DNA from 2 places in the Actinacidiphila polyblastidii genome. Region 2 is predicted to be linked to the other one. Evidence: riboswitches for the same ligand, from Rfam matches in the RefSeq annotation. Region 2 holds a riboswitch; the other holds the start of a gene.

Region 1 (15,615 bases), on a different contig from region 2:
CGTCAGCGTGCTCGACGTGCACGACGACCCGGAGGACACCGAGAAGCCGGCCAGGTCCAGGGCGGTGAGCAGCGCCTCGCCGTCCACGTAGAGGCAGGAGAAGGTGACCAGGTGCGGCAGCCGCAGCCGGTCGTGGCCGACAACCTCCACGTCGGGCACGGTCCGCGCCACCCGCGTCCTGATCCGCTCCACCAGCGCGCCCAGCCGCGCCGCCTCCGCCGCGGCGGCGTCCCGCACCGCGCGCAGCGAGGCCGCGGCGGCGACGACGGCGGGCAGGCTCAGCGAGCCCGGCGCGCGCCCCGACTCCCGTTCGTCCGCGGGCTCCTGGGGTGCGTACCTGGTGCCCTTGCGCACCGCGAGCAGCCCCACCCCTGACGGGCCGCCCCACTTGTGCGCGCTGCCCGCCAGCAGCGACCAGCCGTCCGGCGGCGCCCCCCAGGCCAGCGACTGCGCGGCGTCCACCAGCAGCGGCACGCCGGCCGCCCGGCATGCCGCGGCGACCTCCTCGACCGGCTGGACGGTGCCCACCTCGTGGTTGGCCGACTGCAGGCAGGCCAGCGCGGTGTCCGGGCGCAGCGCCGCGGCGAAGGCCGCCGGGTCGACGCGCCCGGTGCGGTCGACGCCCACCTGCACGGTGTCGTACGGCTCCGCGGCGTGCAGCACCGCGGAGTGCTCGACCGCGGACACCACCAGGTGCCGTCCGGTCCTGCGCCGCCCGGCGGTCGCCCCCGCCACCGCCGAATGCAGCGCGCGGGTACCCGAAGGAGTGAAGACCAGTTCGTCCGGGCGGCAGCCGACCGCCTCCGCGGCGGCCTCCCGCGCGGCGTCGAGCAGCACCCTCGCCCGCCGCCCCTCGCGGTACAGCCGGGCCGGGTCGGCCCAGCCGTCGTCGAGGGCGGCGAGCAGCGCCTGACGCGCCACGGGGTGCAGCGGAGCGGCGGACGCCATATCGAAATAGGACACGACCGCACGCTACAACCCGGGCCGGGCGGGGTGTCAGAACGCCTCCGCGGAGCGGGACTCCGGGGGCGTGCCCTCCCTTAGGGGTGAGGTCCGGCGCGTTGGACCCCCTCCCCGCGAGACCCCGAAGTGCGTCCAGTAGGGTTTGGTCCGCATAAACATCCACACCTAGTGCCCGCGCACGGGCCGACCGACCAGCAGACGGCCGGAACACTCGGACGCGCGGGCGAGACTCTCGGGAAGGCGCTACGTGAGTCCCAACGGCTCCGACCTCCCCCACGGCCAGAAAGGCGTGGGCGGAGCTCCCATGTCGCGGCGCCCGGTACGGCGATGGCTGCCGCGGGTGCTGGCCGCGGGTCTGGTCCTGGCGACGGCCACAGGCTGCTCTTACAAGGACTACCCCCGTCTGGGCATGCCCAGCCCCGCCACGGAACAGGCACCCAGGATCCTCGCGCTCTGGCAGGGCTCCTGGGCCGCCGCGCTGGCGACCGGTGTGCTCGTCTGGGGCCTGATCCTGTGGAGCGTGATCTTCCACCGGCGCAGCCGGACGAAGGTCGAGGTCCCTCCGCAGACGCGTTACAACATGCCGCTTGAGGCGCTCTACACCATCGTCCCGATCATCGTGATCGCGGTGCTCTTCTACTTCACCGCCCGGGACGAGTCCAAGATCCTGGACACCTCGAAGAAGCCGCAGAACGTGATCAACGTGGTGGGCTTCCAGTGGAGCTGGGGCTTCAACTACCTGGCGAACGTGGACGGCAACCCGGCGACGCCCGTGGGCGTTCCGGCGAACCTGTCCACCATCCCGGCGAACAAGCTGCTGCTGCCCAAGGGCGCCGAGGGCGTCTACGACGTCGGCACCCCCTCCAGCGGCACCGAGGAGCACCCCGGCCCGACGCTGTGGCTGCCCGAGGGCCAGTCCGTGCGGTTCGTGCTGACCTCCCGTGACGTGATCCACGACTTCTGGGTGATCCCCTTCCTCATGAAGATGGACGTCATCCCGGGCCAGACCAACGTCTTCCAGGTGACGCCGAACAAGCTCGGGCTGTTCCGCGGCAAGTGCGCCGAGCTGTGCGGCCAGGACCACTCCCGGATGCTGTTCAACGTCAAGGTCGTCACGCCCGAGCAGTACCAGCAGCACCTCAAGGACCTGGCGGCGAAGGGGCAGACCGGTTACATCCCGGCGGGCATTGCCACCACGGGCAACGCGAAGAACTCGGAGCCCAAGACCACATGAGCATTCTCAACGAACCCCAGGGCGCGGCTCCGGCTGACGACTCGTACGAGGACGAGCTGCCCGTCCGCACCAAGAGCCCCGGCTCCGTGGTCATCAAGTGGCTGACCACCACCGACCACAAGACCATCGGCACGCTCTACCTGGTGACGTCGTTCGCCTTCTTCCTCATCGGCGGCGTCATGGCGCTGCTGATGCGTGCCGAGCTGGCCCGTCCGGGCAACCAGTTCCTGTCGAACGAGCAGTTCAACCAGGCGTTCACGATGCACGGCACCGTGATGCTGCTGATGTTCGCGACCCCGCTCTTCGCGGGCTTCACGAACTGGATCATGCCGCTGCAGATCGGCGCGCCCGACGTGGCGTTCCCGCGGCTGAACATGTTCGCGTACTGGCTGTACCTGTTCGGCTCGCTGATCGCGGTCGGCGGCTTCGTCACCCCGCAGGGCGCGGCCGACTTCGGCTGGTTCGCCTACTCCCCGCTCTCCGACGCGGTGCACTCGCCCGGCGTCGGCGCGGACATGTGGATCATGGGTCTGGCGCTGTCCGGCTTCGGCACCATCCTCGGCGCCGTCAACTTCATCACCACGATCATCTGCATGCGCGCCCCCGGCATGACGATGTTCCGCATGCCGATCTTCGTGTGGAACGTGCTGCTCACCGCGGTGCTCGTGCTGCTGGCCTTCCCGGTGCTCGCCGCCGCGCTGCTGTGCCTGGAGGCCGACCGGAAGTTCGGGGCGCACGTCTTCGACGCCGCCAACGGCGGCGCCCTGTTGTGGCAGCACCTCTTCTGGTTCTTCGGGCACCCAGAGGTGTACATCATCGCGCTGCCGTTCTTCGGCATCATCTCCGAGGTCATCCCGGTCTTCAGCCGCAAGCCGATGTTCGGCTACATCGGCCTGGTCGCCGCGACGATCTCCATCGCCGGCCTCTCGGTGACGGTGTGGGCGCACCACATGTACGTCACCGGCGGCGTGCTGCTCCCGTTCTTCTCCTTCATGACCTTCCTGATCGCGGTGCCGACCGGTGTGAAGTTCTTCAACTGGATCGGCACCATGTGGAAGGGCAGTCTGAGTTTCGAGACGCCCATGCTGTGGGCCGTCGGCTTCCTGATCACCTTCACCTTCGGTGGTCTGACCGGTGTCATCCTCGCCGCGCCGCCGCTGGACTTCCACGTCTCCGACTCGTACTTCGTGGTCGCGCACTTCCACTACGTCGTCTTCGGCACCGTGGTGTTCGCGATGTTCGCGGGCTTCCACTTCTGGTGGCCGAAGATGACCGGCAAGATGCTCGACGAGCGGCTCGGCAAGATCACCTTCTGGACGCTGTTCTTCGGCTTCCACGGGACCTTCCTGGTCCAGCACTGGCTCGGCGTCGAAGGCATGCCCCGCCGCTACGCCGACTACCTGGCGGTGGACGGCTTCACCACGCTGAACACCGTCTCGACGATCAGCTCCTTCCTGCTCGGCCTCTCGGTCCTGCCGTTCCTCTACAACGTCTGGAAGACCGCGAAGTACGGCAAGAAGGTGGAGGTCGACGACCCGTGGGGTTACGGCCGTTCGCTGGAGTGGGCCACCTCGTGCCCGCCGCCGCGGCACAACTTCCTCACGCTGCCGCGGATCCGCTCCGAATCCCCGGCGTTCGACCTGCACCACCCGGAGATCGCGGCCGTCGACGCGCTCAGCGCACGCGGCGCGACCACGGCTCCGCTGACCGGCGCGGACGACAAGGAGGGCCGGGCGTGAAGATCCAAGGCAAGATGTTCCTGGGCTTCGCCGTCTTCATCCTGGCGGTCGCCATCATCTACGGCGTCTGGTCCAAGGAGGCCGCGGGCACCACCGCGCTCTTCCTCGCCTTCGCCCTGTGCACCATGATCGGTTTCTACCTGGCGTTCACCGCCCGGCGGGCCGACACCGGAGCGCAGGACCGGGACGACGCCGACGTCGCCGACGACGCGGGCGAACTGGGCTTCTTCAGCCCGCACAGCTGGCAGCCGCTGGCGCTGGGCGTGGGCGGCTCGCTCGCCTTCCTCGGCATCATCTTCGGCTGGTGGCTGCTGTTCTTCTCGCTGCCGGTGATCCTCCTCGGCGTGTACGGCTGGGTCTTCGAGTACTACAAGGGTGAGAACCGCACCCAGTAGCCGGACCGCCGCGGGAGACCGCACCCGGGACGCATGACCCGGAGCACACGACACAGGGCCCGGACGCCACAGGCGTCCGGGCCCTGCTGTGTTCCGGCCCTTGCTGCGTTCCCGGCCGTGCCGGCCGCCTGCCCGCGCCGCTCGTTTGCACGCGCCCACCGAGCGGAAACCCACCGTGCTTCCTAGCGTGACGGTATGAGCCACACGCCCCCCAAGAACCAGGCGCTGCGCCAGACGGCGCTGACCTGCGCCCTCCTCATAGCCCCGCTCGCGGTGGGGCTGACCGCCTGCGGCAGCGGGGGAAACCCGCTCGCCGCCTCACCGCACGAGGCCGCGGCCGACGTGTCCTACGGGACCGCCGCCGGCGGCAAGGCCGACCCGAACAAGCCCCTCAAGGTCACCGTGAAGGACGGCAGCCGGATCACCGACGTGACGGCCACCGACGCGGCCGGACGCTACATACGCGGCCGGCTCAGCGCGGACGGCGGCGACTGGCAGTCCACCGCACCCCTCGCTGCCGGCGTCCACTACACCGTCCGGGTGAGCACCGAGGACTCCAACGGCCACCCCGGCCGCAAGGTCCTGACCTTCGACACCACCTCGGCGGACGCCGGCCTGCACGTCTCCTTCGGCCCCGACGCGGGCACCTACGGCGTCGGCCAGCCCCTCACCGCCGTGCTCAGCAAGCCGGTGCACACCAAGGCCGCCAGGGCCGCCGTGGAGGGCAACCTGCGCGTCTCCTCGACCCCCGCGGCCGCCAAGGGCTCCTGGTACTGGGTCGACGACAAGACCCTGCACTACCGGCCGCAGAGCTACTGGCCCGCCGACGCGACCATCAGCGTCAGCAGCACCCTGTCCGGCGTGCGCGTCCAGGACAAGCTGTACGGCGGCGCGGACAAGCCGCTCACCCTCCACACCGGCGACCGCATCGAGGCGATCACGGACGCCGGAACCGACCAGATGACCTTCAAGGACAACGGCAAAGTCGTGAGAACCATCCCGATCACCACCGGCAAGCCCGGCTTCGACACCCGCAACGGCATCAAGGTGGTGCTGGAGAAGCAGCAGTTCGTGCAGATGAAGAGCGAGAGCATAGGCATAGCCGCCGGCAGCTCCGACTCGTACGACCTGCCCGTCTACTGGGCCACCCGGGTGACTTGGAGTGGCGAATACGTGCACGCCGCGCCCTGGTCCGAGGGCTCCCAGGGGTACGCCAACGTCAGCCACGGCTGCACCGGCATGAGCACCGCGAACGCCGAGTGGTTCTTCGAGCACGTACGGCAGGGCGACGTGGTCCAGGTGGTCCACAGCCAGGGCCCGACGATGACGCCGTTCGACAACGGCTTCGGCGACTGGAACCTCGCCTGGAGCCAGTGGCAGAAGGGCAGCGCGCTGGGCGTCTCCGGCGGCACCGCCCCGCCCCCGGCGACCAGCGGACAGGGCCAGACGGACGTGAACTCCACCCCCGTCAACGCCCCGGCGCGGCTGCGCCCGCAGACGCTCTGACGCCCGCCGCCGGCTCACCCCAGCGGGGTCCGGCGCCGCAGGTCAGCGGGTCGCGACGGCCGTACCGGCCGGCGCGACCCGGCGGCGCAGCAGCGTCGCCAACGTCTCGCTGAGCGCCACCGGATCCACCGGATGGGTGACAGCCGCGTCCGCCCTGCTCCAGGTGGCCAGCCAGGCGTCCTGCGGCCGCCCGATCAGCACCAGCACCGGCGGGCACCGGAAGATCTCGTCCTTCACCTGCCGGCAGACCCCCATGCCGCCGGCCGGATTGGCCTCCCCGTCCAGCACGCACACGTCGATCCCGCCGCGCTCCAGCTCGGTGAGGACCGCGGGCATCGTGGCGCACTCGATGTACTCCACCGGTGGCAGGTCGGCCGCGGGCCTGCGGCCGACGGCGAGCCGGACCTGCTCCCGGGTGTTCGCGTCGTCGCTGTAGACCAGCACCGTGGCGGTCGCCTGCATCGTGGGTCCTCCTCGTGAAGGCTTTCTCAAGGTGCTCCGGATGCTACTCCCGCCAGCGGCTTTCCCAGAAGGGTTCGCTCGTTCGGGGGACACGCGCCGCGGCCGCCCCGACCGACTCACCGGCCGACCGGGCACCTTGACACACCGAAGGGGACCCCCGGAGTGAGCGCGAGATAAGCGACCGACATAATGTCGGACGTGGCGACAGCAACAGCAGTAGAAACCGGGCACGCGCACCCGTCGGTCAACCGGCCGAACCTCACCAGCGTCGGAACCATCATCTGGCTGAGTTCCGAGCTGATGTTCTTCGCGGCCCTCTTCGCGATGTACTTCACCCTTCGGTCGGTCACGGGTGCCGACTTCTGGAAGGAACACGCTCACGCGCTGAACGTGCCGTTCTCCGCGACGAACACCACGATCCTGGTGCTCTCCTCCTTCACGTGCCAGATGGGCGTGTTCGCCGCCGAGCGCGGCGACGTGAAGAAGCTGCGCTCCTGGTTCATCGTGACGTTCATGATGGGCGCGATCTTCATCGGCGGCCAGATCTTCGAGTACACGAACCTGGTCAAGAAGGACGGGATCTCACTCAGCTCGGACCCGTACGGCTCGGTGTTCTACCTGACCACCGGCTTCCACGGTCTGCACGTGACGGGCGGTCTGATCGCGTTCCTGCTGGTGCTCGGCCGCACATACGCGGCCAAGCGGTTCACCCACCAGCAGGCCACCGCCGCCATCGTCGTGTCCTACTACTGGCACTTCGTCGATGTCGTCTGGATCGGCCTCTTCGCCACGATCTACCTGATCAAGTAGCCGGCTGCGCACCGCCAACCACGGTGCGGGACTGACGCATCCAGAAGCATCGACACAAGAGATCCTGACACCGGGGTAATCCGTGAAAAAGCTCTCCGCACGACGGCGCCACCCGCTGGCGGCGCTCGTCGTCCTACTCTTCGCGCTCGTGGCCTCCGGGGGGCTGTACGCGGCGCTCGCGCCGGCGCCCAAGGCGCAGGCCGACGACTCGGCCCAGTCCCTGGCCATCGAGCAGGGCAAGAAGCTGTACTCGGTCGGCTGCGCCAGCTGCCACAACATGTCCGGCCAGGGCAGCTCCGACGGTCCGAGCCTGGTGGGCGTCGGCTCCGCCGCGGTGGACTTCCAGGTCGGCACCGGCCGCATGCCGGCCCAGCAGCCGGGCGCGCAGATCCCGAAGAAGAAGGTCATCTACAACCAGGCGCAGATCGACCAGATCGCCGCGTACATCGCGTCGCTGGGCCCCGGTCCCGCCATCCCCACCAAGGACCAGTACAGCCCGGCCAGCGCCGACGCCGCCAAGGGCGGTGAGCTGTTCCGCACGAACTGCTCGCAGTGCCACAACTTCGTGGGCAAGGGCGGTGCGCTGACGGACGGCATGTACGCGCCGAGCCTGAAGGGCGTCGAGCCGAGGCACATCTACGAGGCCATGCAGACCGGCCCGCAGAACATGCCGTCCTTCCCGGACACCACGATGCCGCAGGACGCCAAGGCCGACATCATCGCGTACCTCAACGAGGTCGACACCGCCGGCTCGGAGAACCCCGGCGGGTTCACGCTCGGCACGCTCGGCCCGGTCCCCGAGGGCCTCTTCGCCTGGGTCTTCGGACTCGGCGCGATGATCGCCACCGCCACCTGGGTCGCCGCCCGGACGACTAAGGCCAAGAAGTCATGAGCGAAACCGGATCCCACAACGACGTGTCAGAGAACCTGCCGAGCGAACACGGCGCCCGCGGCGGCGACGTAGCGGTCAAGTCCGACCCGTTCGCCAACCCCGGGCTGCCGCCCCACGAGCACCGGCGCCAGGACATCGACGAGAAGGCCGCCCGCCACTCCGAGCGAGTGGTCGCGGGCCTGTTCATGCTCTCGATGCTGGGCACCCTGGGCTTCATCGCGAGCTTCGTCGTCTTCCCGATCGACAAGATCATCTACGTCTTCCCGATCGGGCACGTCAGCGCGCTGAACTTCTCCCTGGGCCTGACCCTGGGCGTCGCGCTGTTCGCGATCGGCGCGGGCGCCGTGCACTGGGCCCGCACGCTGATGTCCGACGAGGAGGTCGCCGACGAGCGGCACCGCGTCGACGCGGACGACGAGCTCAAGGAGAACGTCCGCCAGCAGTGGATCACCGGCGCCAAGGAGAGCGGCTTCGGCCGCCGCAAGCTGATCCGCAACACCATGTTCGGCGCACTGACCCTGGTGCCGCTGTCCGGTGTGGTGATCCTGCGCGACCTCGGCCCGCTGCCGGAGAAGAAGCTCGACCACACCCTGTGGACGCGCGGCAAGGTGCTGGTGAACACCAACACCGACAAGCCGCTGCGCCCCGAGGACGTCATCGTCGGTTCGCTGACCTTCGCCAGGCCCGAGGGCCTGGAGGAGGCGCAGGAGGACTTCCAGGAGCAGATCGCCAAGGCCGCCCTGATGATCGTCCGGCTCAAGCCGGAGGACATCAAGGACAAGCGCGAGCGCGACTGGGCGCACGAGGGCATCGTCGCCTTCTCCAAGATCTGCACCCACGTCGGCTGCCCGATCAGCCTCTACGAGCAGCAGACGCACCACGTGCTCTGCCCGTGCCACCAGTCGACGTTCGACCTCTCCGACGGTGCCCGGGTGCTGTTCGGCCCGGCGGGACACCCGCTGCCGCAGCTTCGGATCAGCGTCAATGGTGACGGCAACCTCATCGCCCTCGGCGACTTCGAGGAGCCCGTCGGCCCGGCCTTCTGGGAGCGCTCATGAGTACCACGACCGATACGCCGACCCGCCGCGGACCGACCAACCCCGGTGAGCGGATCGCGGAGTGGACCGACGGCCGGCTCGGTCTGTACAAGCTGGCCAAGTCCAACCTGCGCAAGATCTTCCCGGACCACTGGTCCTTCATGCTCGGCGAGGTCTGCCTCTACAGCTTCACGATCCTCATCCTCACGGGTGTCTATCTGACGCTGTTCTTCCACCCGAGCATGAACGAGGTCGTCTACCACGGCCCGTACGCGCCGCTTCAGGGCGTGCGGATGTCCGAGGCGTACGCCTCCACGATGCACATCAGCTTCGAGGTCCGCGGCGGTCTGCTGATCCGGCAGATCCACCACTGGTCCGCGCTGATCTTCATCGCCGCGATGATCGTGCACATGATGCGCGTCTTCTTCACCGGCGCGTTCCGCCGCCCGCGCGAGATCAACTGGCTGTTCGGCTGGACGCTGCTCTTCCTGGGCATGTTCACCGGCTTCACCGGCTACTCGCTCCCGGACGACCTGCTGTCCGGCACCGGTGTGCGGTTCATGGAAGGCGCGGTGCTCTCCACCCCGGTGGTCGGCACGTACCTGTCGATGTTCCTGTTCGGCGGCGAGTTCCCCGGCCACGACTTCGTCGGCCGGTTCTACTCGGTGCACATCCTGCTGCTGCCAGGTCTGATGGCCGGCCTGCTGGTCGCCCACCTGATCCTGGTGTTCTTCCACAAGCACACCCAGTTCCCGGGCGCCGGCAAGACCGAGAAGAACGTCGTCGGCTCGCCGCTGCTGCCGATCTACACGGCCAAGGCGGGCGGCTTCTTCTTCCTGGTGTTCGGCATCATCTCGGCCATCGCCGCGGTCGCCACCATCAACCCGATCTGGACGATGGGCCCCTACCGGCCCGACCAGGTGTCCACCGGAGCCCAGCCCGACTGGTACATGGGCTTCTCCGAGGGCCTGATCCGCGTCATGCCGGGCTGGGAGATCAGGGCCTGGGGCCACACGCTGGTCCTCGGCGTGTTCATCCCGCTGATGGTCTTCCCGCTGGTCATGATGGCCATCGCGGTCTACCCGTTCATCGAGGCGTGGGTGACCGGCGACAAGCGGGAGCACCACCTGCTGGACCGGCCGCGCAACCGTCCGGTGCGCACCGGCTTCGGCGTGGCCTGGCTGACGCTGTACTTCGTGCTGCTGGTCGGTGGTGGCAACGACATCTTCGCCACCCACTTCCATCTGTCGATCAACGCGATCACCTGGTTCGTCCGGGTCAGCTTCTTCGTGGCGCCGGTCCTCGCGTACTGGGCCACCAAGCGGGTCTGCCTCGGTCTGCAACGGCGGGACCGCGACAAGGTGCTGCACGGGCGCGAGACCGGCATCATCAAGCGGCTGCCGCACGGTGAGTTCATCGAGGTGCACGAACTGCTCTCGCAGCAGGAGCTGCACGTGCTCACCGCGCACGCCCAGCCCAGGCCGATCGAGGTCGGCCCCGAGGTCGACGAGAACGGCGTGGAGCGCAAGGCGAACCCCGTCGCGAAGCTGCAGGCGCGGATGTCCCGCAACTTCTACGGCGAGCACAGCCAGATCCCCAAGCCGACCGCCGAGGAGTACGAGGAGATCACCTCGGGCCACGGCCACCACTGACGCACCGGCGCAGCGCGTCGCGTCGCCACACACCGGTCGGGCCCGGCACCCCTTGGGGGCGCCGGGCCCGACCGGTTTCCGCGCTGCCGACTCCCGATAGGGTGAGGGCCCACCCAGGAGCCGTTCCAGGAGCGTGAGCCATGAGCGTTGTGCACCCCGCCGGAGGCGAGACGACGGCTCCGCGGTCCTGGCCGGACGTGCTGAGCGAGCTGATGGCCGGACGGGACCTGTCCGTCGAGGACACGGCCTGGGCGATGGACCGGATCATGCGCGGTGAGGCGACCGACGTGCAGATCGCCGGCTTCGCCGTCGCACTGCGGGCCAAGGGCGAGACCGTCGACGAGGTCTCCGGCATGGTCCGCGCGATGTACGAGCACGCCAACACCATCGAGGTGCCGGGCCGGACCGTCGACATCGTCGGCACCGGCGGCGACCGCTCCAGGACCGTCAACATCTCCACCATGTCGGCGATCGTGGTGGCCGGCACCGGCGCGAAGGTGGTCAAGCACGGCAATCGCGCGGCCTCCTCCGCCAGCGGTGCGTCCGACGTGCTGGCCAAGCTCGGCGTCAATCTGGAGCTGACCCCGGAGCGGGTGGTGCAGGTGGCCGCGGAGGCCGGCATCACCTTCTGCTTCGCCATCAGGTTCCACCCGGCGCTGCGTCATGTCGCGAAGGCGCGCGCGGAGTTGGGGGTCGGCACCACCTTCAACTTCCTCGGCCCGCTGACCAACCCGGCCCGGGTCATGGCGCAGGCGACCGGCGTCGCCGACCTGCGGATGGCGCCCATCCTGGCCGGCGTGCTGGCCGAACGCGGCTCCTCCGCGCTGGTGTTCCGGGGCGACGACGGCCTGGACGAGCTGACCACCACCGCGACCTCCCAGGTGTGGGTGGTGCGCGACGGCAAGGTCGAGCAGCGCACCTTCGACCCGCGCGACGTCGGCCTGCCGCTGGTCCCGGTCGAGGCGCTGCGCGGCGCCGATGCGGCCCACAACGCCGAGGTGGCCCGCCGCCTGCTCGCCGGCGAGACCGGTCCGGTACGGGACGCGGTGCTGCTCAACTCCGCGGCCGCGCTGGTCGCCCTGTCGCCCGGCGACGGCCCGCTGGAGGAGCAGATCGCCGCCGGGCTGGTGGCGGCCGCCGAGTCCATCGACTCCGGCGCGGCCGCCGCCGCGCTGGAGCGGTGGGCGGCCGCGACGCAGGCGTGACGCACCGCGGCTGACCCGCCAGGGTCGAAGCAGCCGCGGTCGAGGCACCGCACGCTCCGGGCGCAGGACGAGTCCACTGATCGGACGCCGTCTTGCGCCCGGACGCGTGTATGGCACAATCCATTTCAGGTCACGAGTGACAGCGTCAAGGCCCCGGCTCGCTGTCCGGCAACCCTCCGTCCGAGGCGGGGTGCCCCGGGTGATGACCAGGCCGTGAGCAGCAAGGCCCACGGCAAGCCGGACATGGGGAGTTCTTTCATGAGCAAGCGAATGCGATAGGGCCTCAGGCCCCGGTTCTGCGTTTCCACTGCACTTCCGCCCGTCGTCGAGTCCGCGCCGCCCCGCTTCGCCGTGCCGTCCTCCGGCCGGAGCGGGCGCGATGCCGCCTGCCTGCCTCCAGGAGCCACGCCATGACTGTCACCACCACCTTCTCCGCCTTCTCTGCCTCCTCCGCTGCCGCCGCCGCTGTCTCCGGCGGGTCCGACGTCGAGCTGCGGGCCCCGCTGGCCGTGCTCGGCGGCGACGTCCGTGTGCCGCTGGTGACCGGCGGCGAGGTGGCGTACGCGGCGCTCGACTACGCGGCCAGCGCCCCGGCGCTCCGGCGGGTGTGGGACGACGTCGCCGCCTACGCGCCGTACTACGGCAGCGTGCACCGCGGCGCCGGGTACCTCTCCCAGCTGTCCACCGACCTGTTCGAGCAGAGCAGGGCCACCGTCGCCGGGTTCCTCGGCTGCCGCCCCGACGACCAGGTGCTCTTCACCCGGTCCACCACCGACTCGCTCAACCTGCTCGCCGCCGCCCTGCCCGCCGGCACCCGGGTGTTCGTCTTCGAGACCGAGCACCACGCGGCGCTCCTGCCGTGGCAGCGCGCCGAGGACGCCGAGGTGGTCTGTCTGGCCGCGCCGCGCACCCCCGAGCAGGCCGTGGCCGCGCTCGACGTGGCGCTGCACGGCGCGCCGAAGGGCCCCAAGCTGGTGTGCGTCACCGGCGCGTCCAACGTCACCGGCGAGCTGTGGCCGGTCCGCGAACTGGCCGCCGCCGCACACCGGCACGGCGCCCGCATCGTGCTCGACGCGGCGCAGCTCGCGCCGCACCACCCGGTCGACGTCGCGGACCTCGACGTGGACTGGGTGGCCTTCTCCGGGCACAAGCTGTACGCCCCCTTCGGCTCCGGCGTCCTCGCCGGCCGGCCCGACTGGCTGCGCGACGCGGAGCCCTACCTCGCCGGCGGCGGCGCCACCCGTACGGTCACCCGCGGCGCCGACGGCCGCGTCGACGTGCAGTGGCACGAGGGCGTCGCCCGGCACGAGGCGGGCTCGCCCAACGTCATCGGCGCCTACGCGATCGCCTCGGCGTGCCGGGCGCTCACCGAGGCGGGCTTCGACCGGCTGGTCGAGCGCGAGCAGGCGCTGCTCGCCCGGCTGACCGAGGGGCTCGCCGCGATCCCGCAGGTGCGGGTGCTGTCCCTGTTCGGGCCGGACGCGCCCCGGGTCGGCGTGGTGTCCTTCGTCGTCGACGGCTGGAACAGCTCGCACTTCGCGGCGGCGCTCTCCGCCGAGCACGGCATCGGTGTGCGCGACGGCCTCTTCTGCGCGCACCCGCTGGTGCGCGTGCTGCTCGACTCCGCTCCCGGCGAGCCGGGCGAGTGCGGCGCGCCCGACGCCGAGCCCGGCGAGCGCTCGCTCAACGCGGTCCGCGTCAGCTTCGGCGCCGGTACCCCCGCCGAGCACGTGGACCGCTTCCTCGCCGCCGCGCGCTCGCTCGTCGCCGACGGCGCCGCGTGGCGCTACCACACCGAAGAGGGCCGCTGCGTCCCCGTCAAGGGCTGACCCCCGGCCCCCTGCCCTTCCGGGCGGCAGCCCCGCGGTTGGTCACCGGGCGCAGGGGGGGGGCGTTGCGGGCGTTGCCGACCCGCCGGCCGGCGGGTGGCTGTTCGAGTGCGTTCCGGGCGCAGCCCGGGTTCTTGAGGGGCGCGGGGAACTGCGTGACCCGCCAGGGCGCGGCCCGCGGTGCGCCGCCGGGCCGCGGGGGCAGTCGCCCCTGACAGCCGGGCGCGCGCCCGGAGGGCGCTACGCGTCGAGGCCGATCGCGAAGGCGGCCTCGAGGTCGTGCTGGCTGTAGGTGCGGAAGGCGACGTGCGTGTCGGTGGCCTCGACCCCGGGAATCTTGCTGATCCGGCCGGGGATGATGTCCGCGAGGTCGTCGTGGCGTCCCACCCGGACCAGGGCGACGAGATCGTACGTGCCGGTCACCGAGTAGACCTCGCTCACATTGTCGAGCGCGGCGATCGACTCGGCGATCTCCGGAATCCGGTCGACAGACGTCTTGATGAGCACGATCGCGGTGATCACGGCTGGATGTCTCCTTGGGTCGACCCGATGACGACGCTCACCTTACGCCGTGGCCGGTAGCAGACCCATGCGCAGAAGAAGCCGAAGGCGAAGCCGACCACGTGCGCGAGATAGGCGATGCCCGGCCCGCCCTGCGCGGTCTGCGCCGCGAGCCACTGCAGGACGAACCAGAAGCCCAGCACCACCCACGCGGGGAAGCGCAGCGGGATGAAGAAGAGGAACGGGAACAGGCTGGTCACCCGCGCCCGCGGAAAGAGGTAGAGGTACGCGCCGAGCGCCCCGGAGATCGCCCCCGACGCCCCGACCAGGCTCTGCGTGTCCTCCGGGTGCCCGAGGGCGAAGCCGTAGGTGGCCAGGTAGCCGGCCGCGAGGTAGAAGAGGGCGAACCTGACCCGGCCCATCCGGTTCTCGACGTTGTCGCCGAAGACGTAGAGGAAGAGCATGTTGCCGATCAGGTGCAGCCAGCCTCCGTGCAGGAACATCGCGGTGAAGACCGAGACGAACGGCGACTTCCAGAAGCCGTGCGGCACCGGGCAGCCGGCCGGCTGGGCGAGCCGGCCGATCGGCAGCTGCCCGTGGAACAGCTCGGCCGGGATCACCCCCCAGCGGTCGAAGTACACCGCCTGCTCGCACTGGAGCGCGTGCCCGGTGCCGTAGGACGGGGTGAAACCGGAGAGCGGGCCGAGCAGGAAGACCACGGTGCACAGGGCGATCAGCCCGTACGTCACGACCGGTGTGCGGCGGACCGGGTTCATGTCGTGCACCGGGATGACCATGCACCGATCATGACGGAAGGGGCGTAACGGTCACCGGTCGCCTCGCCGCAGCGCGGCGCACCTCCGAGGCCGTAGGGTGACCGGGACGACCGCCCTCGCCGCGCCGCCGGCCCGGGGGCGGGCACCCTCCCGAGACGAGAGGCGCCGATCCGATGCCGGTTCCCCTGCCGACCGCCACCACACGCTGGCGCTGCACCCTGTGCGGCAATCTGACCAGGTTCGACGTGACGCGCTCGACCCGCGTCGTGGAGTACGTCCACCTCGACCTCGCGGGCGAGCCCCGTACCGAGGAGACCGACGTGCTCAGCGAGACCGTCGAATCCGTCCGCTGCCGCTGGTGCAACGCCCTGGACCAGGTCGAACTCGTCGACCGGCCGGGCCGCGACGGCGCCGCCGAAGGGTCCGCGGAAGACGCCGGGGCCGGCGAAGACGGCACCGCGCGCACCGGGGCGGACGGTTCCGCACAGGAATGACCCCCGTTGCGGGGACAATGGAAGCAGCAGGCGGCGGCCGGAGGGATCGAAGGGGGCCGGGAGGGCGCCGAGAACCGGACAGGAGTGATCGGTGGACGACAGCGGCGGCGAACCGGGCGC
Region 2 (15,615 bases):
TCGATCGCGCTGCCCGACCCGGGCGAGGGCGGGCCGGACGTGCTGATGCGCCATGCGGTCGCCGACCTGGAGGCGTCGTCGGCGGACGCCGAGCGGCATGTGCGGATGGCGCATCTGCGGCTCACCGACGAGCAGTTCGCGGAGCTGGGGGCGCGACTGGAGGAACTCGCGGACGAGTACCGGAAGCTGTCCGATCCGTCGCTGCCGGACACGTCACTCGTCTTCGCGCTGTTCCACCCGGCGCCGCGCCGCCAGGTCGAAGGAGGCACCAAGTGACCTCGGACATCACGAAGAAGCTGCCGGCCGGGTTCGGACGGCTGTGGACCGCGCAGACGGTGTCCTCGCTCGGCGACGGGGTGACCCAGGCCGCGCTGCCGCTGATCGCGTTGACGCTGACCCGCGATCCGATGGCGCTCGCCGTCGTCACCGCCGCGGGGACGCTGCCGTGGCTGCTCTTCGGGGTGCTCGGCGGCGCGCTGGTGGACCGCTGGGACCGCCGCCGCACGATGTGGGTCGCGGACGCGGCGCGTGCCGTGCTGCTCGCGATACCGGCGGCGGCAGCCGCACTCGACGTGCTGAGCGTCCCGCTGCTCGCGGCCGTCGCCTTCCTGCTCGGCGTCGGCGGGCTCTTCTTCGACACCGCGGCCACCGCCTTCCTGCCGGACCTGCTCCACCGCGACCCCGCGCTCCTGGAGCGCGCCAACTCCCGCCTGCGCGGCGCCCAGACCGCCGCGTCCGGCTTCGTGGGGCCACCCGCGGGCAGTGCGCTGCTCGCGCTCGGACGGGCGGTTCCGCTGCTCGCCGACGCGGTGTCGTTCGCGCTCTCCGCCCTGCTCGTGCGGACGCTGCCCGCCATGCCCCGCCCCGCGCCCGAGGCCCACGACTCGCTGCTGCGGCAGGCGCGCGCCGGAGCCTCCTACGTCTTCCGGGACCGCGTGCTGCTCGGGCTCGCGCTCCGCCCGGCGGTCGGGAACATCGCCTTCCTCGCCGTGGAGACCGTCCTCGCCCTCTTCGCGCACGACCGCCTCGGCATCGACACCTACGGCTTCGGCCTGCTCCTCACGGCGGAGGCCACCGGCGGTCTGCTCGGCGCGGGCATCGCCTCCCCCCTCGGCCGGCGACTCGGCACCGGCACCGCGCTGACCTGCACGGCCGCCCTCGAAGGGCTCGCCGTCCTGGGCCTCGCCGCGGCCCCGAACCCGTACCTGGCCGGGCTGGCGCTCGCCGTCTGCGGGGCCGGCATGGGCGCCACGATGGTGCTCGCGCCCTCCCTCCGGCAGGCGATCGTCCCGGCCCACCTCATGGGCCGGGTCGCCTCCACCTCCCGCATGCTGGGCATGTGCGCCGCCCCCGTCGGGGCCTTCCTCGGCGGCTGGCTCGCCACCGCCTACGACATCCGCACCCCGCTCTACGCGGCCGGCGGCCTCCTCCTGGCGATGACGGCCGTCACGGCGTCCATGACCAGCAACCGCCGTGTCGAGGCGGCGCTGCGTGCCGCCGCCCCGGCCGGCGCTCCGGACCAGCCGGAGTCCGAGGACGCCGCTCAGGAGCCCGCACTCGACCTGGTGTGACCCCACCGGACCACCCGTAGGGTGGGACGGGAGGCGGGACGCCGACCGAGGCGAGGGAGCGGCCATGGCGGAGAAGGACGACGGCGTCGTCATGTACTGGCGGCCCGGCTGCCCGTACTGCATGAACCTGCGGCTCGGCCTGCTGTTCAGCAGGCTGCGCTACACCAGGCGCAACATCTGGCGGGACCAGGACGCTGCGGCCTTCGTCCGCTCGGTGGCCGACGGGAACGAGACGGTGCCGACGGTGTCCGTCGCCGGCCACGCCCTGGTCAACCCGTCACGACGCCAACTGCTCGACGCGGTACGCGAACGCGCGCCGCACCTGCTGTAAGCCCCGTCAGACCGCCGCGTCGGCGGCATACGCCAGGAACGCGGTCCACGCGTCGGCGGCGAAGCGGAGGGCCGGGCCCTCGGGGTCCTTGGAGTCCCGTACGTGCACGGTGTCGGGGCACGCCGCGACCTCGACGCACTCGCCGCCACCGCTCCCGCTGTAGCTGGACTTCCGCCAGTCCAGGGCAACTTCGACGCAGTCCCCGCCGTTGGTGCCGCTGTAGCTGCTCTTGAACCAGATGAGTTCGGCGCTCATAGCTCTCCCGCAATCTTTGCGATCAACTGCGCGGACTCCCTCGCGCTGAGAGCCTGCGCTCGGATCATCGCATATTGCTGATGGAGTGAACTGACCTCGTCTCGCTCGTCGACGAGGAAGCTACGAGCCTGGACTTCCAAGTATGCGAGCTGCTTGCGTTCTGTCGTCTCCAGCAGCGTCATGGGGCCGTTGAAGCCCGGGTGAGCCTCATCTGTCAGGGGAACGACCTGGATTGCGATGTTGCGCAGCTGGCCCACCTCCAGCAGCCGGTTGAGTTGCGCTCGCTGCACGTCTTTACCGCCAACCGGTCGGCTGAGCACCGACTCCTCAACTAGGAAGCCGAGTTGAGCGAGAGGAGCGCGAGTGTGCAGTGCCTGGCGCGCCAGGCGAGCCTGCACGCGACGCTCAACGTCATCGGGCTCCAGCATTGCGGCGCTGTCGCTCAACAGAGTTCTCGCGTACTGCTCGGTCTGCAGAAGGCCGTTGATCACAAAGTTGTCGTACTTGTAGAGCGTGACCGCGGACCTCTCAAGGTCCGCGTACGGCTCGAACCACGAGGGGAACTCGCCGCGCTCCAGGTGGGCGGCGGCCCGCGTCATCACCTCGCCGCCGCCGATCAGCGGCTCGGCGCGGGTGACGAAATCCGGTGGCGGCATGCGTTCGCCGCGCTCCACCTTGATGATCAGCGACTGGGAGTAGCCCACGGCGTCCGCGAGGTCCTTCGTCGTGACGCCGCGTGCCTCGCGCAAGGCGCGGACCACCGCGCCGAACATCCGCATGCTGGCCGAGCCTTCGTTCTTCGCGGACACAGGCGCCCCTCCCCGAGACACACGGAAACACACGGCGTGCACAAGCCCTTGACGCGGCGGCCCACCTGATGGGGGGTCATGTCATCCCTGGTCACGGTAATCACACGACGGGACCGTGGGGAGCATGACCTTGAAATCTCCACCCGGGACGATCGTGCAGCGGTTGTCCGCCGACCCGGCGAACCTCACCGGCGTGCGCCGGAGCGTGCGGGAGCAGTTACGCGCCTGGGGTCGCGCCGACCTCGCGGAGGCGGCCGCACTGTGCGTGACCGAGATCCTGACCAACGTGCACCGGCACGCGGGCTCGCCCGAATGCGAGCTGACGCTCGACCGGCTGCCGGGCGGAATCGTCCGCGTGGCGGTCGGCGACCGCTCGCCCGTGCTGCCGGTGAAGGCACCCGCGCCGGACTGGACCGCCGAGCGCGGGCGCGGCCTGCATCTGATCGCGGCCACCGCGTACCGGTGGGGTGCGACGCCGACCGCGAGCGGCAAGCAGGTGTGGGTGGAGCTGCGATGACGAGCGTGCCGGTGATCGACGCGACGGCCGCGTGGTCGTGGCTCGACCGGACCGGGTTCGGGCCGGTGGCCTTCCTGCTGCTGGTGCACCCGGACCCGGCGGCCGGTGAACTCCTCGCCCGCGCGCTGCGGTTGGCGCCGCCGTCACGGCGGCTGCCGGACATCGGCGAGCGGGTGACCGCGGCCGGCCCGGAGCACGCGGTGGTCCGGCTGGACGGCTGCGAGCACCTGATGCGGGTGGCGGTGGGGGAGCGGTGGGCGGCGTTCGTCCGGGCGGGCGGGCCGACCGCCGTCCTGGTCGGGCTGGCCCCGCTCGCCCGCGTGGCCCCGGCGGAGGCCGTCGAGCCCTACCTCGCGCGTACGGCCATGGCGGGACGGCTCCGGCTCGGACTGAGCGGGAGGCGCTGAGGGCGGGCTAGCCGCCCAGCGCGTCGAGCTGGTCCAGGAACCACTTCGACGGCGGCAGCGCGGTGGCGGCGTCGGCGAGGCGCTTGGTCCGGTCGGCGCGTTCGGCCTCCGGCATGGTCAGCGCGGCGTTGAGCGCCTCCGCGGTGGCCCGGATGTCGTACGGGTTGACGGTGAGCGCGTCGGCCGCCATCTCCTCATACGCGCCGGCCTCCCGGCTCAGCACCAGGGCGACGCCGTTGTCGGAGACGACCGGGACCTCCTTGGCGACGAGGTTCATGCCGTCGCGGATCGGGTTGACCAGGGCCACGTCGGCCAGCCGGTAGGCGGCCAGCGAGCGGGCGAAGTCGTCGTCCATCCTGAGCAGCACCGGCTGCCAGTCGGCGGTGCCGAACTCGTCGTTGATCTCCTCGGCGAGCCTGGCCACCTCGGCGGTGTAGTCCCGGTACAGGGCCAGGTCCTGGCGCGAGGGGTAGGCGAAGGCGACGTGCACGACGCGCTCGCGCCAGCCCGGGTGCACGCGCAGCAGCCGGCGGTAGGCGTGCAGGCCGCGCACGATGTTCTTCGACAGCTCGGTCCTGTCCACCCGGACGATCAGCCGCCGGCCGGGGCCGGTCTCGGCGCGCAGCGCGGTGATCCGCTCCGCCACGTCGTCGCGGTGCGCGCGCTCGCGCAGGAAGTCCGCGTCCGCGCCGAGGCCGTGCACGCCCAGCCGGGTGGTGCGGCCCTGGTACGTCACGGCCTGCCCGTCCTCGGACAGCGTCGCGCCCAGCACGTCCACGCAGCACGCGGCGAAGGCGTCCGCCCAGCGCCGGGTCAGGAAGGCGGCGCGGTCCGCGCCGAGGACGCCGGTCAGCACGCGCCGCGCCACGTCGTCCGGGAGCAGCCGGAAGTAGTCCGGCGGGGCCCACGGGGTGTGCGAGAAGTGGCCGATCCGCAGGTCGGGGCGGAGTTCGCGGAGCAGCGCGGGGACGAGCGTCAGGTGGTAGTCCTGCACCAGCACGGCGGCGCCCTCGGCCGCGTCGTCCGCGAGGGCCTGGGCGAAGGCCGCGTTGTACTCCTCGTACGCGGCCCACTCGGACTCGAACGACTCGTCGAAGACGGGTTCCAGCGGGGTCTGGTACAGCATGTGGTGCACGAACCACAGCGTGGAGTTGGCGATGCCGTTGTAGGCCGCGGCGAAGACCTCGGGCGGCACGGCGATCATGTGCGAGCCGGGCTCGCCGACGCCCTGCCGCACGGCCTCCCGGTCGCCCTCGGAGAGCGCGGCGCACACCCACAGGGCGTCCGCGTCCGGGCCGATCGCGCTCAGGCCCGAGACGAGGCCGCCGCCGCCTCTTCTGCTGGTCAGCCCTCCGTCTGCGGTCTTCGTGTACGAAACCGGGCCGCGGTTCGAGGCCACCAGAATCCGGGCGGCGCGTTGCGATGCCTCCATGCCGTGTGCCTAGCCCTTCGGGCCCCCCCTCAAACCTCCCGCCCCCTCACGCCGAGCCGCGCCCCCTCCCCGGCCCGCGCCGGGCCCGCGCCCCCTCCCCGGCCCGCGCCCGGACCGCGCCGGGCCCGCGCCCCGTCTCCGGGCTGCGCCCGGATCGCGGTGGGGGTTGCGCCGCACCAGGGGCGCGGGGAACTGCGCGGGCAAGCGGCCGCCGGTCGGTGGTCCGGTCGGCGACGGGAGTTGCCCCCTCGGGCCGGTGGCGAGGTGCAGCCGTCGTGGTGGCTGGTCGCGCAGTTCCCCGCGCCCCTGAAAGGCCCCGGGCTGAAAGCCCAGCGCAGCGGTCAGGCCGCGGGGCGGGAGCGGTATTCCGGGACGTCGCGCATCGGAGGGCGCTCGTCCGTGTCGACGGGGTGGGTGGTGGGGACGAACTCCGACCCGGCCCGGTCGAACTGGGTGAGGCGCGGCCGCACCAGATGCCCCCGCGCCAGCCTGAGCTGCGCCGTGCGGTAGATGGCGGCGGCCATCCGCCCCAGCGCCTGCCCGTCCTGGTGCCGGTGGTGCCGCACGCCGACGTCCACCTGGGCGAGCGCCTCCAGGCCGACCAGGCCCAGCGCGTCGACGAGCATGCCCAGCTCGACCCCGTACCCGACCGGGAACGGCAGCCGCTCCAGCAGCGAGCGGCGCGCCGCGTACTCCCCGCCGAGCGGCTGCACGAACCCCGCGAGCCGCGGCCAGTGCAGGTTCAGCAGCGGCCGCGCCACCAGCTCGGTGACCCGGCCGCCGCCGGCCGGCACCACGTCCGCGCCGGTCTCCAGCGGCCGGTCGTACATCGCCTTGACCAGCTGCACCGACGGCTCGGTGAGCAGCGGCCCGACGATGCCGGAGACGAACCGCGAGTCGAACTCGCGCAGGTCCGCGTCGACGAAGCAGACGATCTCCCCCCGGGTGACGAGCAGCGAGCGCCACAGCACCTCGCCCTTGCCGGGCGCGGCGGGCAGCCGCGGCAGGATGTCGTCGCGGCGCACCACCGTGGCGCCCGCGGCGGCGGCCGCCGCGGCCGTGCCGTCGCGGGACCCGGAGTCGACCACGACCAGCTCGTCGACCAGCGGCATCTCGGCGCTCATCAGGTCGCGGCGGATGGTCGCCGCGATCGCCCCGACGGTGGCCTCCTCGTCGAGCGCGGGCAGCACCACGCTGACCGTGCCGCGCTCGCCCGCGGCACGCTTCGCGGCCAGCAGCAGGTCGAGCGGACGGTCCGCGGCCGACCACGACCTGCGCTCCAGCCAGCGCTCCACCTCATCGAGCACGTGTCGTTCTTCTCCCTGGTCGATGCGGCGTTTCGGGCGCCCGGTGGGGCGCCCGGAGGCCGTCTCGCGGTACGGACCGCATCCTCGGCCGTCCGGCTTGTCGGTTACAGTCTTGAACAACGCGTACGGCGACCGCATGCCGGGGGTCGTATGCCGACAACTGCATACCGCTCATCCAGAGGGGCAGAGGGAACGGCCCGTTGAAGCCCCGGCAACCCTCCCGCCGACCGCGAGGTCACACGGTGGGGAAGGTGCCAATTCCGTCTCGCGACGCGACCTGCGGCGTGAGGAAGATGAGGAGAAAGGGCCTCGCCATCATGGCTGCGCAAACCGTCGATCACGCCGCTGTCGCCTCCGCGGCGTTCGGACCCGCCGCGGCGCTCTCCTGCCGCGAGTGCGGCACCCGCTTCCCGCTCAGTGCGATCTTCGCCTGCCAGGAGTGTTTCGGCCCCCTTGAGGTGGCCTACGACCTGCCGCTCGGCGACCCGGAGGGCCTGCGCGAGCGGATCGAGGCCGGCCCGGCGAACATCTGGCGGTACGCCCCGCTGCTCCCGGTCCCCGCGAACGTCGCCGACCAGCCGAACCTGAACCCGGGCTGGACCAAGCTCGTCAAGGCCGACAACCTCGCCCGCGAGCTGGGCATCACCGGCGGCCTGTACGTCAAGGACGACTCCGGCAACCCGACGCACTCCTTCAAGGACCGCGTCGTGGCCATCGCGCTGGAGGCCGCCCGCACCTTCGGCCTGACCACGCTGTCCTGCTCCTCCACCGGCAACCTGGCCGGCGCGGTGGGCGCGGCCGCGGCCCGCGCGGGCTTCCGGTCCTGCGTGTTCATCCCGCACGACCTGGAGGCCGGCAAGGTCGTCATGGCCGCGGTGTACGGCGGCGAGCTGGTCGGCATCGAGGGCAACTACGACGCGGTGAACCGCTTCTGCTCCGAGCTGATCGGCGACCCGATCGGCGAGGGCTGGGGCTTCGTCAACGTCAACCTGCGCCCGTACTACGGCGAGGGCTCCAAGACGCTGGCCTACGAGATCGCCGAGCAGCTCGGCTGGCGGCTGCCGGACAACCTGGTGATCCCGATCGCCTCCGGGTCCCAGCTCACCAAGATCGACAAGGGGCTGCAGGAGCTGATCAAGCTCGGCCTGGTCGAGGAGAAGCCCTACCGCATCTACGGCGCCCAGGCGGAGGGCTGCTCGCCGGTCTCCGCGGCGTTCAAGGCCGGTCACGACGTGGTCCGCCCGGTGAAGCCCGACACCATCGCCAAGTCGCTGGCGATCGGCAACCCGGCGGACGGCCCGTACGTCCTGGACATCGCGCGGCGCACCGGCGGAGCGGTCGAGGACGTCGACGACGAGCAGATCGTGGACGCGATCAAGCTGCTGGCCCGCACCGAGGGCATCTTCGCGGAGACCGCGGGCGGGGTGACCGTCGGCGTGCTGAAGAAGCTCATCGAGTCCGGGCAGCTCGACCCGGCCGCCGAGACCGTCGTGCTCAACACCGGCGACGGCCTGAAGACCCTGGACGCGGTGGCTCCCACCACCGGGCCGACCGCCACCATCCGCCCCACCCTTGACGCGTTCCGAGAGGCAGGCCTCGCATGAGTGCTTCCGTACGTATTCCCACGATCCTGCGCACCTACACCGGCGGCCTGGCCGAGGTGCCGGCCGACGGCGGCACCCTGGCCGAGGTGATCGCGTCGCTGGAGAAGAATCACGCGGGCATTTCGGCGCGCGTTCTGGACGATTCCGGAAAGCTCCGGCGTTTCGTGAACGTTTATGTCAACGACGACGACGTCCGCTTTTCCGAGGGACTCGCCACCGCGGTGCCCGACGGCGCCAGCGTCTCGATCATTCCGGCGGTCGCGGGCGGCTGATCGCCGCTGACCCGGTCGGTGCCCCGTCCACCCCGAGGGTGGGCGGGGCACCCCCATGATCGGGTTTGGTTGAAACCTTGTACAGTTGCCCGAGGCAGGTCGGTCGCCGCCGCGGGAGGTTCGGCAGGTGCGACGATTTATCGCCAAATTCACGAACGTTATTTCCCTTTCATCCCTTATGTCCGGCCCGAGATGCCCCGCATTATCGATTTTTCTCGGGGTATTTCCGATGGGTCGCCTCAGGAATTCTCGTCCGATTGACCTGTTGCACTGGGCATCCGTGCAGATACATTCAGCCGCGGTCGACGCGTTCCGGCGCACGCCCCCCAGGGCCCCCATCCGATCATCGGTAAGGGGCACTCGGTCGGGTGAGGTCTGACCCGGGCCCGCGAAGTGCGGGGCCGCGATAGGGCCAGCAATAGGGGAGTTAGGAATGGCTCAGGGCACCGTCAAGTGGTTCAACGCGGAGAAGGGCTACGGCTTCATCGCGGTCGACGGTGGTGCGGATGTCTTCGTCCACTACAGCGCGATACAGATGGACGGATACCGCACCCTGGAGGAAGGCCAGCGAGTCGAGTTCGAGATCTCGCAGGGTCAGAAGGGGCCGCAGGCGGACATGGTCCGACTGGCCGGCTGAGCATCCCGGCGCGTTCGGCCATCGACGCGGCGCTTCACGCCGGAGGGCCCGCACCCCTTGAGGGTGCGGGCCCTCCGTGCGTCCGCGCCCGCCCCCGTCCGCGCCCGCTTCCCACCTCGCTCCCGGCGCCGCCGGCACCCCGAGGCGCTTGCACTCGAAGGGGGTGAGTGCTAATCATTGGCGTTGGCACTCTCCGTGCGAGAGTGCCACCTTGGACCGGGTCGTGAGGCCCGTCGGACGCCGGACCGATCCGGTGCCCGGCCGGCCGTCCGTCGCGGGCACTGCGCGGTCCTCAGCAGTAATTTCCGTCCCGGGAGGACCACTTCACATGGCCAAGATCATCGCGTTCGACGAGGAGGCGCGGCGCGGTCTCGAGCGCGGTATGAACCAGCTCGCCGACGCCGTCAAGGTCACTCTCGGCCCCAAGGGCCGGAACGTCGTTCTGGAGAAGAAGTGGGGCGCCCCCACGATCACCAACGACGGCGTGTCCATCGCCAAGGAGATCGAGCTCGAGGACCCGTACGAGAAGATCGGCGCCGAGCTGGTCAAGGAGGTCGCGAAGAAGACGGACGACGTCGCCGGTGACGGCACGACGACCGCGACCGTCCTCGCCCAGGCGCTGGTCAAGGAGGGCCTGCGCAACGTGGCGGCGGGCGCCAACCCGATGGCCCTCAAGCGCGGCATCGAGAAGGCCGTCGAGGCCGTCTCCGCCGCCCTGCTGGAGCAGGCCAAGGACGTGGAGACCAAGGAGCAGATCGCCTCCACCGCCTCCATCTCCGCCGCTGACACCCAGATCGGCGAGCTGATCGCCGAGGCGATGGACAAGGTCGGCAAGGAAGGCGTCATCACCGTCGAGGAGTCGCAGACCTTCGGGCTCGAGCTCGAGCTCACCGAGGGCATGCGCTTCGACAAGGGCTTCATCTCCGCCTACTTCGCCACCGACCTGGAGCGTATGGAGGCGTCGCTCGACGACCCGTACATCCTGATCGTCAACTCCAAGATCTCCGCGGTGAAGGACCTGCTCCCGCTGCTGGAGAAGGTCATGCAGTCCGGCAAGCCGCTGCTGATCATCGCCGAGGACGTCGAGGGCGAGGCCCTGTCGACCCTGGTGGTCAACAAGATCCGCGGCACCTTCAAGTCCGTCGCCGTCAAGGCCCCGGGCTTCGGCGACCGCCGCAAGGCCATGCTGGGCGACATCGCCATCCTCACCGGCGGCACGGTCATCTCCGAGGAGGTCGGCCTCAAGCTGGAGAACGCGGGCCTCGACCTGCTCGGCCGCGCCCGCACCGTCGTCATCAGCAAGGACGAGACGACCATCGTCGACGGCTCCGGCGACAGCGACCAGGTCGCCGGCCGGGTCAACCAGATCCGCGCCGAGATCGAGAACAGCGACTCGGACTACGACCGCGAGAAGCTCCAGGAGCGCCTGGCGAAGCTGGCCGGCGGCGTGGCCGTCATCAAGGCCGGCGCCGCGACCGAGGTCGAGCTGAAGGAGCGCAAGCACCGCATCGAGGACGCGGTGCGCAACGCCAAGGCGGCCGTCGAGGAGGGCATCGTCGCCGGCGGCGGCGTGGCCCTGCTGCAGGCCACCGCGGTGTTCGAGAAGCTGGAGCTGGAAGGCGACGAGGCGACCGGCGCCAACGCCGTCAAGCTCGCGCTGGAGGCCCCGCTCAAGCAGATCGCCGTCAACGGCGGCCTCGAGGGCGGCGTCATCGTCGAGAAGGTGCGCAACCTTCCGGTCGGCCACGGCCTCAACGCCGCGACCGGCGAGTACGTCGACATGATCGCCGAGGGCATCATCGACCCGGCGAAGGTCACCCGCTCCGCGCTGCAGAACGCCGCGTCCATCGCCGCGCTCTTCCTCACCACCGAGGCCGTCATCGCCGACAAGCCGGAGAAGGCCGCCGCGGCCGCTCCGGGCGGCATGCCGGGTGGCGACATGGACTTCTGATCCCCCCGGGATCGAAGCCGCACGCGACAAGGCGCCGCCCCCTCCGCATCGGAGGGGGCGGCGCCTTGTCGCGCACCCTGCGCCGGGTGGTGCGCTCAGGCGTGCGCCGCCTCCAGGGCGGCGCGCAGGTGGCCCTTGGACTCGCTGAGCAGCCGCTCGGCGGTGGACGCGTCCACGTGCGCGAGCAGCGTCAGGATCGCCGGCTTCACCTCGCCGTCGGTGGCGGTCAGCGCCGCCTCGATCGCCGCGTCGCCCGCGCCGGTGGCGAGCGCCACGATCCGCCGCGAGCGCGCCCGCAGCTTCTCGTTGGAGGCGCGGACGTCGACCATCAGGTTCCCGTAGGTCTTGCCGAGCCGGATCATGGTGATCGTCGAGAGCATGTTGAGCACCAGCTTCTGCGCGGTGCCCGCCTTCAGCCGGGTGGACCCGGAGACCAGCTCGGGCCCCACCACCACCTCGATCGGGTGGTCGGCGGCCGCGCCCAGCGGCGAGCCGGCGTTGCACGACAGGCCGATGGTCAGCGCCCCCACGCTGCGGGCGTACTCCACCGCGCCGACCGCGTACGGCGTCCTCCCCGACGCCGAGATGCCGACCACGCTGTCGGCGGGGCCGAGCCCCAGCGCGGCCAGGTCCGCGCCGGCCAGCTCGCTGCTGTCCTCGGCGCCCTCGACCGAGGTGACCATCGCCTCGGGGCCGCCCGCGATCAGGCCCACCACCTCGCGTCCCGGCGAGGTGTTGAACGTCGGCGGGCACTCGCTCGCGTCGAGCACGCCCAGTCGCCCGGCGGTGCCCGCCCCCGCGTAGACGAGGCGGCCGCCGCGGGTCATACGGGCCGCGACGCCGTCGATGGCCGCCGCGATCGCGGGCAGCGCGCCGGCCACGGCGGACGGCACCGTGAGGTCCTCGCCGTTCATGATCCGCGCGATCTCCAGGGTCGACCTGCGGTCGATCTCGGCGAACTCGGGCCGGACCGCCTCGGTGGTCAGCGTCTCCAACTCGCGGCGCAGCTCGGTGTACTGGGTCATATGCGGCTCGTTCATCCTTCTCGCATGGGTCAGGTGCGCTGGTGGGGGGATGGCGCGGGTGGGTGCGGGCGGGGGACCGTACGGGTGCCGCGGGCGGCGGCCGTACGGGTCAGCTGCGGCCCGCCCGCGGGGTGTGCCGGTGCGCGAGCGCCTCGTACGAGGCGGACAGCGCGGGCGCCGCGGACTCGTAGGTGCGCTGCGCGACGCCTATGAACAGGCAGTCCACCACGAGCAGCTGGCTGGTCCTGCTCGACATGGCCGCGGGACGCAGCTCGCTCTCCCGCGAGCTGGCCGTGGTGAGCACCACGTCGGCGTACTGGGTGACCGCGCCGTCCGCGCGGCCGGTGATCGCGATGGTGGTCGCGCCGCGGTCGAAGGCCGCCCGCAGCGGCTCGATCACGTCGTGGGTGCTGCCGGAGTGGGTGATGGCCAGCGCGACGTCGCCGGGCCGCAGCTGCACCGCGTTGGTGACGGCCAGGTGCGGGTCGGCGTGGGCGTGCGCGATCAGCCCGATCCGCAGCAGCTTCTGCGCCAGGTCCTGGGCGACCAGGCCCGACGCCGCGATCCCGTAGACGTCGGTGCGGCGGGCCGCGGCCAGGGCGCTGACCGCCGCCTCCAGCTGCACGGTGTCGAGCTGGGCCGCGGTGTCGGCGAGGGTCTGCTGCTCCTCGACGGCGAGCTTGGCCACCACGTCGCCCAGCGGGTCGTCGACGGCGATGTCGGCGGTGACCGCGGGGGGAGCGCCGGTGGCCTGCTGCGCGGCGAGCGCGGCGAGCGCGAGCCGCAGGTCGCGGTAGCCGGGGTAGCCCAGCAGCCGGGCGGTGCGGACGACGGTCGCCTCGCTGGTGCCGGTGCGCACTGCGAGGGCGGTGACGGTGAGGTGGGAGCAGCCGGCCGGGTCGCTCGCGACCGCCTCGGCGACCCGCTGCATCGAGCGGGTCATCGAGGGGGCGAGGGTGCGGACCTTGGCGGCGAGGGCCCCCGGGTCGGGGGGCGTGACGGGGAGGACGGGCGCGCCGGGCACGCCGCGGAGGGCGCGGGCACTCGGGGAGAAAGTTTCCTTCACGCTATAGGTCACCTGGTGAAAGGTATTTTCAGGCGGTGGCCACCGTCAAGGCCGCCGCCTTGCGACAATGGCGGCATGAACAGTGAGACGCACGGCGCCCCGGAACCCGGCGGCGAGCAGCCCGGCGGCGGGGCGGCCGGCGACGCGCTCGAAGCGGTGCTGCACGGCGCCCGCGCGCTGGTGCTGGCCGACCTCGCCGCGCGCGACGTGGCAGGACCGGACGTCGTCTCCGTGCTGGAGGACGCGGTGAGCAGCCGCCGCTGGTGGCTCGGGCAGTGGCCGGACGGCGCGGGCTTCGTCCCCGGGCTGGTCGCCCAGGACGTCCAGGACGCCCTGCTGGAGACCCGCGGCCGCTGGCCGCTCTGCCCGTACTGCGAGGACCCGCACGCCCTGGCCGTCGAGCCGGAGTTGGGCGAGGACCCGCACTGGGTGTGCGAGGCGCGCGGCGAGGCCGTCGCCCCGGTCGGCTCGCTGGGAGCGTGAGGCCCGCGTGCCGGTCTACATCGACCCGCCGACCTGGCCCGGCCACGGCCGCCACTGGTCGCACCTGGTCAGCGACAGCTCCTACGCCGAACTGCACGCCTTCGCCGCCCGGTTGGGCGCCCCGCCGCGCGCCTTCGAACGCGACCACTACGACATCCCGGCCGCCCGGTACGCCGACGCGGTCAGGCTCGGCGCGATAGAGGTCGGGAGCAGGGAACTGGTCCGCCGGCTCACCGCGGCCGGCCTGCGCCGCCGCAAGCACCCCGGCCCGGCCTGACGCCCCCCGCGCCCCCGCGCCCCCGTGGTCGCGGCGGGCCGGACCGCTTGGCCGGGACCGGGCAGGAAACCGGGGCCGCCGTGGTTGCACCCACCGCAGGCGGATCTTCGCCCGTACCGAGGCCCCCGTCCGAGGGCCCGTACAGAGGAGAGAGCACTCATGGCACAGCGCGACCGTTTCGGCAGGATCGGTGTGTGGAGCAGCGCGTGGACCAACGCCCTGGCAGGCGACGGCGCCGCGTACACCGCCGCCTACGACGACGCCGCCGCAGAACTGGAGTCCCTCGGCTACGGGGCGATCTGGCTCGGCGCCAGCCCGTCGGTCGGCCACGCGGAGCGGCTCCTGCGGGCCACCTCCGGCATCACGGTGGCGACCGGCATCCTCAGCATCTGGGAGCACACGCCGGCCGACGTCGCCGCCCAGCGCGCCGCCGTCGAAGCCGCCCACCCCGGGCGCTTCCTGCTCGGCATCGGCGTCAGCCACAGCGCGCTCGCCGAGGAGTACGCCCGCCCCTACTCCGCGATGCGCGACTTCCTGGACGGCCTGGACGCCGCGCCGCAGCCGGTGCCCGCTCAGGGCCGCGCGCTGGCCGCGCTCGGCCCGAAGATGCTGGAGCTGGCCCGCGACCGCAGCGCCGGCGCGCACCCGTACCTGGTCACCGCCGAGCACACCGCGCAGGCCCGCGCGGCGCTCGGCGGGGACGCGCTGCTGGCGCCGGAGCTGAAGGTCGTGCTCGACGGCGACCTGGCGCGCGCCCGCGGCACCGCGCGCGACTACCTGGCCCGCTACCTCGCACTGCCCAACTACACCGCGAACCTGCTGCGTTCGGGCTTCACCGAGGACGACCTGGCGGACGGCGGCAGCGACCGCCTGCTGGACGCGGTGTACGCGCTCGGCGACGAGGACGCGGTGGTGCGCAAGGTGGAGGAGTTCTTCGCCGCCGGCGCCGACCACGTCGCCCTCCAGGCGGTCACCGAGGGCGCGACCGCGACCACGCTCCCGCTCCCCGAGTGGCGGCGCCTGGCCGCGCTCATCAAGCACTGACCGGGCGCGCCGCCGGCCTCGCCCGCGGCCGGCGGCGCCCGGCGCGGCTCACGCTTCGAGCAGCTCCAGCTCCGTGCCGAGGTTGCGCCGGGCCACGTCCTCCCAGCGGTCGTGGCCGTAGGGGGTGCGGAACAGGCGGGGGAGCGCCAGCAGCCGGCGCAGGATGTCGGCGCGCCCGGCCCTGAAGTCCTCGTCCGGGACGAAGCCGTACTCCTCGCGGACGGCGGCCGCGTAGGCGGCGTACTCGGCCGGGTCGCCGGCCAGCACCGCGAGGTCGGCGTCGCACAGCACCTCTCCGTCGCGGTCGCCCTCGGCCGGGTCGTGGGTGAGGGTCAGCCGCACCAGCCGGGCGACCTCGGCGACGCGGGCCTCGCCGACCCCGGCCTCGCGCAGCGCCCGCTCGGCCAGGGCGGCGCTGCGCTCCTCGTTCTCGCTGCGGTCCGGGCGGTAGACCACGTCGTGGAACCACGCGGCCAGCGCGACGGTGTCCGGGTCGGCGGCGTACGCGGTCAGCTCGGTGGCCCGGGAGAGGACAGCGACCAGGTGGTCCAGCGTGTGGTAGCGCCGCTGCGGCTCGGCCCAGCGGCCGAGCAGCTCCTCGCCGTACGGACGGGGGTCGGGGCCGCC

Evidence for each region. A riboswitch is a leader RNA that binds a small molecule or an ion and turns the genes downstream of it on or off. The one in region 2 is predicted to bind S-adenosylmethionine.
Region 1: linked by a shared signal. The riboswitch ahead of V2S66_RS06630 (aminotransferase class V-fold PLP-dependent enzyme) and the one ahead of thrC (threonine synthase) in region 2 are both predicted to bind S-adenosylmethionine.

Annotation. Positions count from the first base shown of each region.
Region 1 covers NZ_JAZEWV010000003.1:341,173-356,787, reverse strand. Annotated here, with positions in the region: gene V2S66_RS06685 (cysteine desulfurase/sulfurtransferase TusA family protein) at 1-963, opposite strand, end outside; gene ctaC (aa3-type cytochrome oxidase subunit II) at 1,211-2,197, shown strand; gene ctaD (aa3-type cytochrome oxidase subunit I) at 2,194-3,936, shown strand; gene V2S66_RS06670 (cytochrome c oxidase subunit 4) at 3,933-4,331, shown strand; gene V2S66_RS06665 (L,D-transpeptidase) at 4,527-5,837, shown strand; gene V2S66_RS06660 (response regulator transcription factor) at 5,880-6,299, opposite strand; gene ctaE (aa3-type cytochrome oxidase subunit III) at 6,489-7,109, shown strand; gene qcrC (cytochrome bc1 complex diheme cytochrome c subunit) at 7,192-8,001, shown strand; gene qcrA (cytochrome bc1 complex Rieske iron-sulfur subunit) at 7,998-9,059, shown strand; gene qcrB (cytochrome bc1 complex cytochrome b subunit) at 9,056-10,690, shown strand; gene trpD (anthranilate phosphoribosyltransferase) at 10,831-11,895, shown strand; SAM riboswitch class IV at 12,024-12,140, shown strand; gene V2S66_RS06630 (aminotransferase class V-fold PLP-dependent enzyme) at 12,306-13,724, shown strand; gene V2S66_RS06625 (Lrp/AsnC family transcriptional regulator) at 13,965-14,246, opposite strand; gene V2S66_RS06620 (rhomboid family intramembrane serine protease) at 14,243-15,022, opposite strand; partial or broken gene V2S66_RS06615 (hypothetical protein) at 15,175-15,408, shown strand; gene V2S66_RS06610 (NYN domain-containing protein) at 15,587-15,615, shown strand, end outside.
Region 2 covers NZ_JAZEWV010000054.1:14,067-29,681, forward strand. Annotated here, with positions in the region: gene V2S66_RS33185 (ArsR/SmtB family transcription factor) at 1-276, shown strand, start outside; gene V2S66_RS33190 (MFS transporter) at 297-1,571, shown strand; gene V2S66_RS33195 (glutaredoxin domain-containing protein) at 1,636-1,902, shown strand; gene V2S66_RS33200 (DUF397 domain-containing protein) at 1,909-2,157, opposite strand; gene V2S66_RS33205 (helix-turn-helix domain-containing protein) at 2,154-2,966, opposite strand; gene V2S66_RS33210 (ATP-binding protein) at 3,091-3,483, shown strand; gene V2S66_RS33215 (hypothetical protein) at 3,480-3,890, shown strand; gene V2S66_RS33220 (alpha,alpha-trehalose-phosphate synthase (UDP-forming)) at 3,898-5,322, opposite strand; gene V2S66_RS33225 (glucosyl-3-phosphoglycerate synthase) at 5,664-6,629, opposite strand; SAM riboswitch class I at 6,798-6,929, shown strand; gene thrC (threonine synthase) at 6,947-8,233, shown strand; gene V2S66_RS33235 (MoaD/ThiS family protein) at 8,230-8,505, shown strand; gene V2S66_RS33240 (cold-shock protein) at 8,939-9,142, shown strand; gene groL (chaperonin GroEL) at 9,471-11,093, shown strand; gene murQ (N-acetylmuramic acid 6-phosphate etherase) at 11,189-12,118, opposite strand; gene V2S66_RS33255 (MurR/RpiR family transcriptional regulator) at 12,228-13,196, opposite strand; gene V2S66_RS33260 (hypothetical protein) at 13,260-13,667, shown strand; gene V2S66_RS33265 (DUF4031 domain-containing protein) at 13,675-13,944, shown strand; gene V2S66_RS33270 (LLM class F420-dependent oxidoreductase) at 14,104-14,988, shown strand; gene V2S66_RS33275 (HD domain-containing protein) at 15,037-15,615, opposite strand, start outside.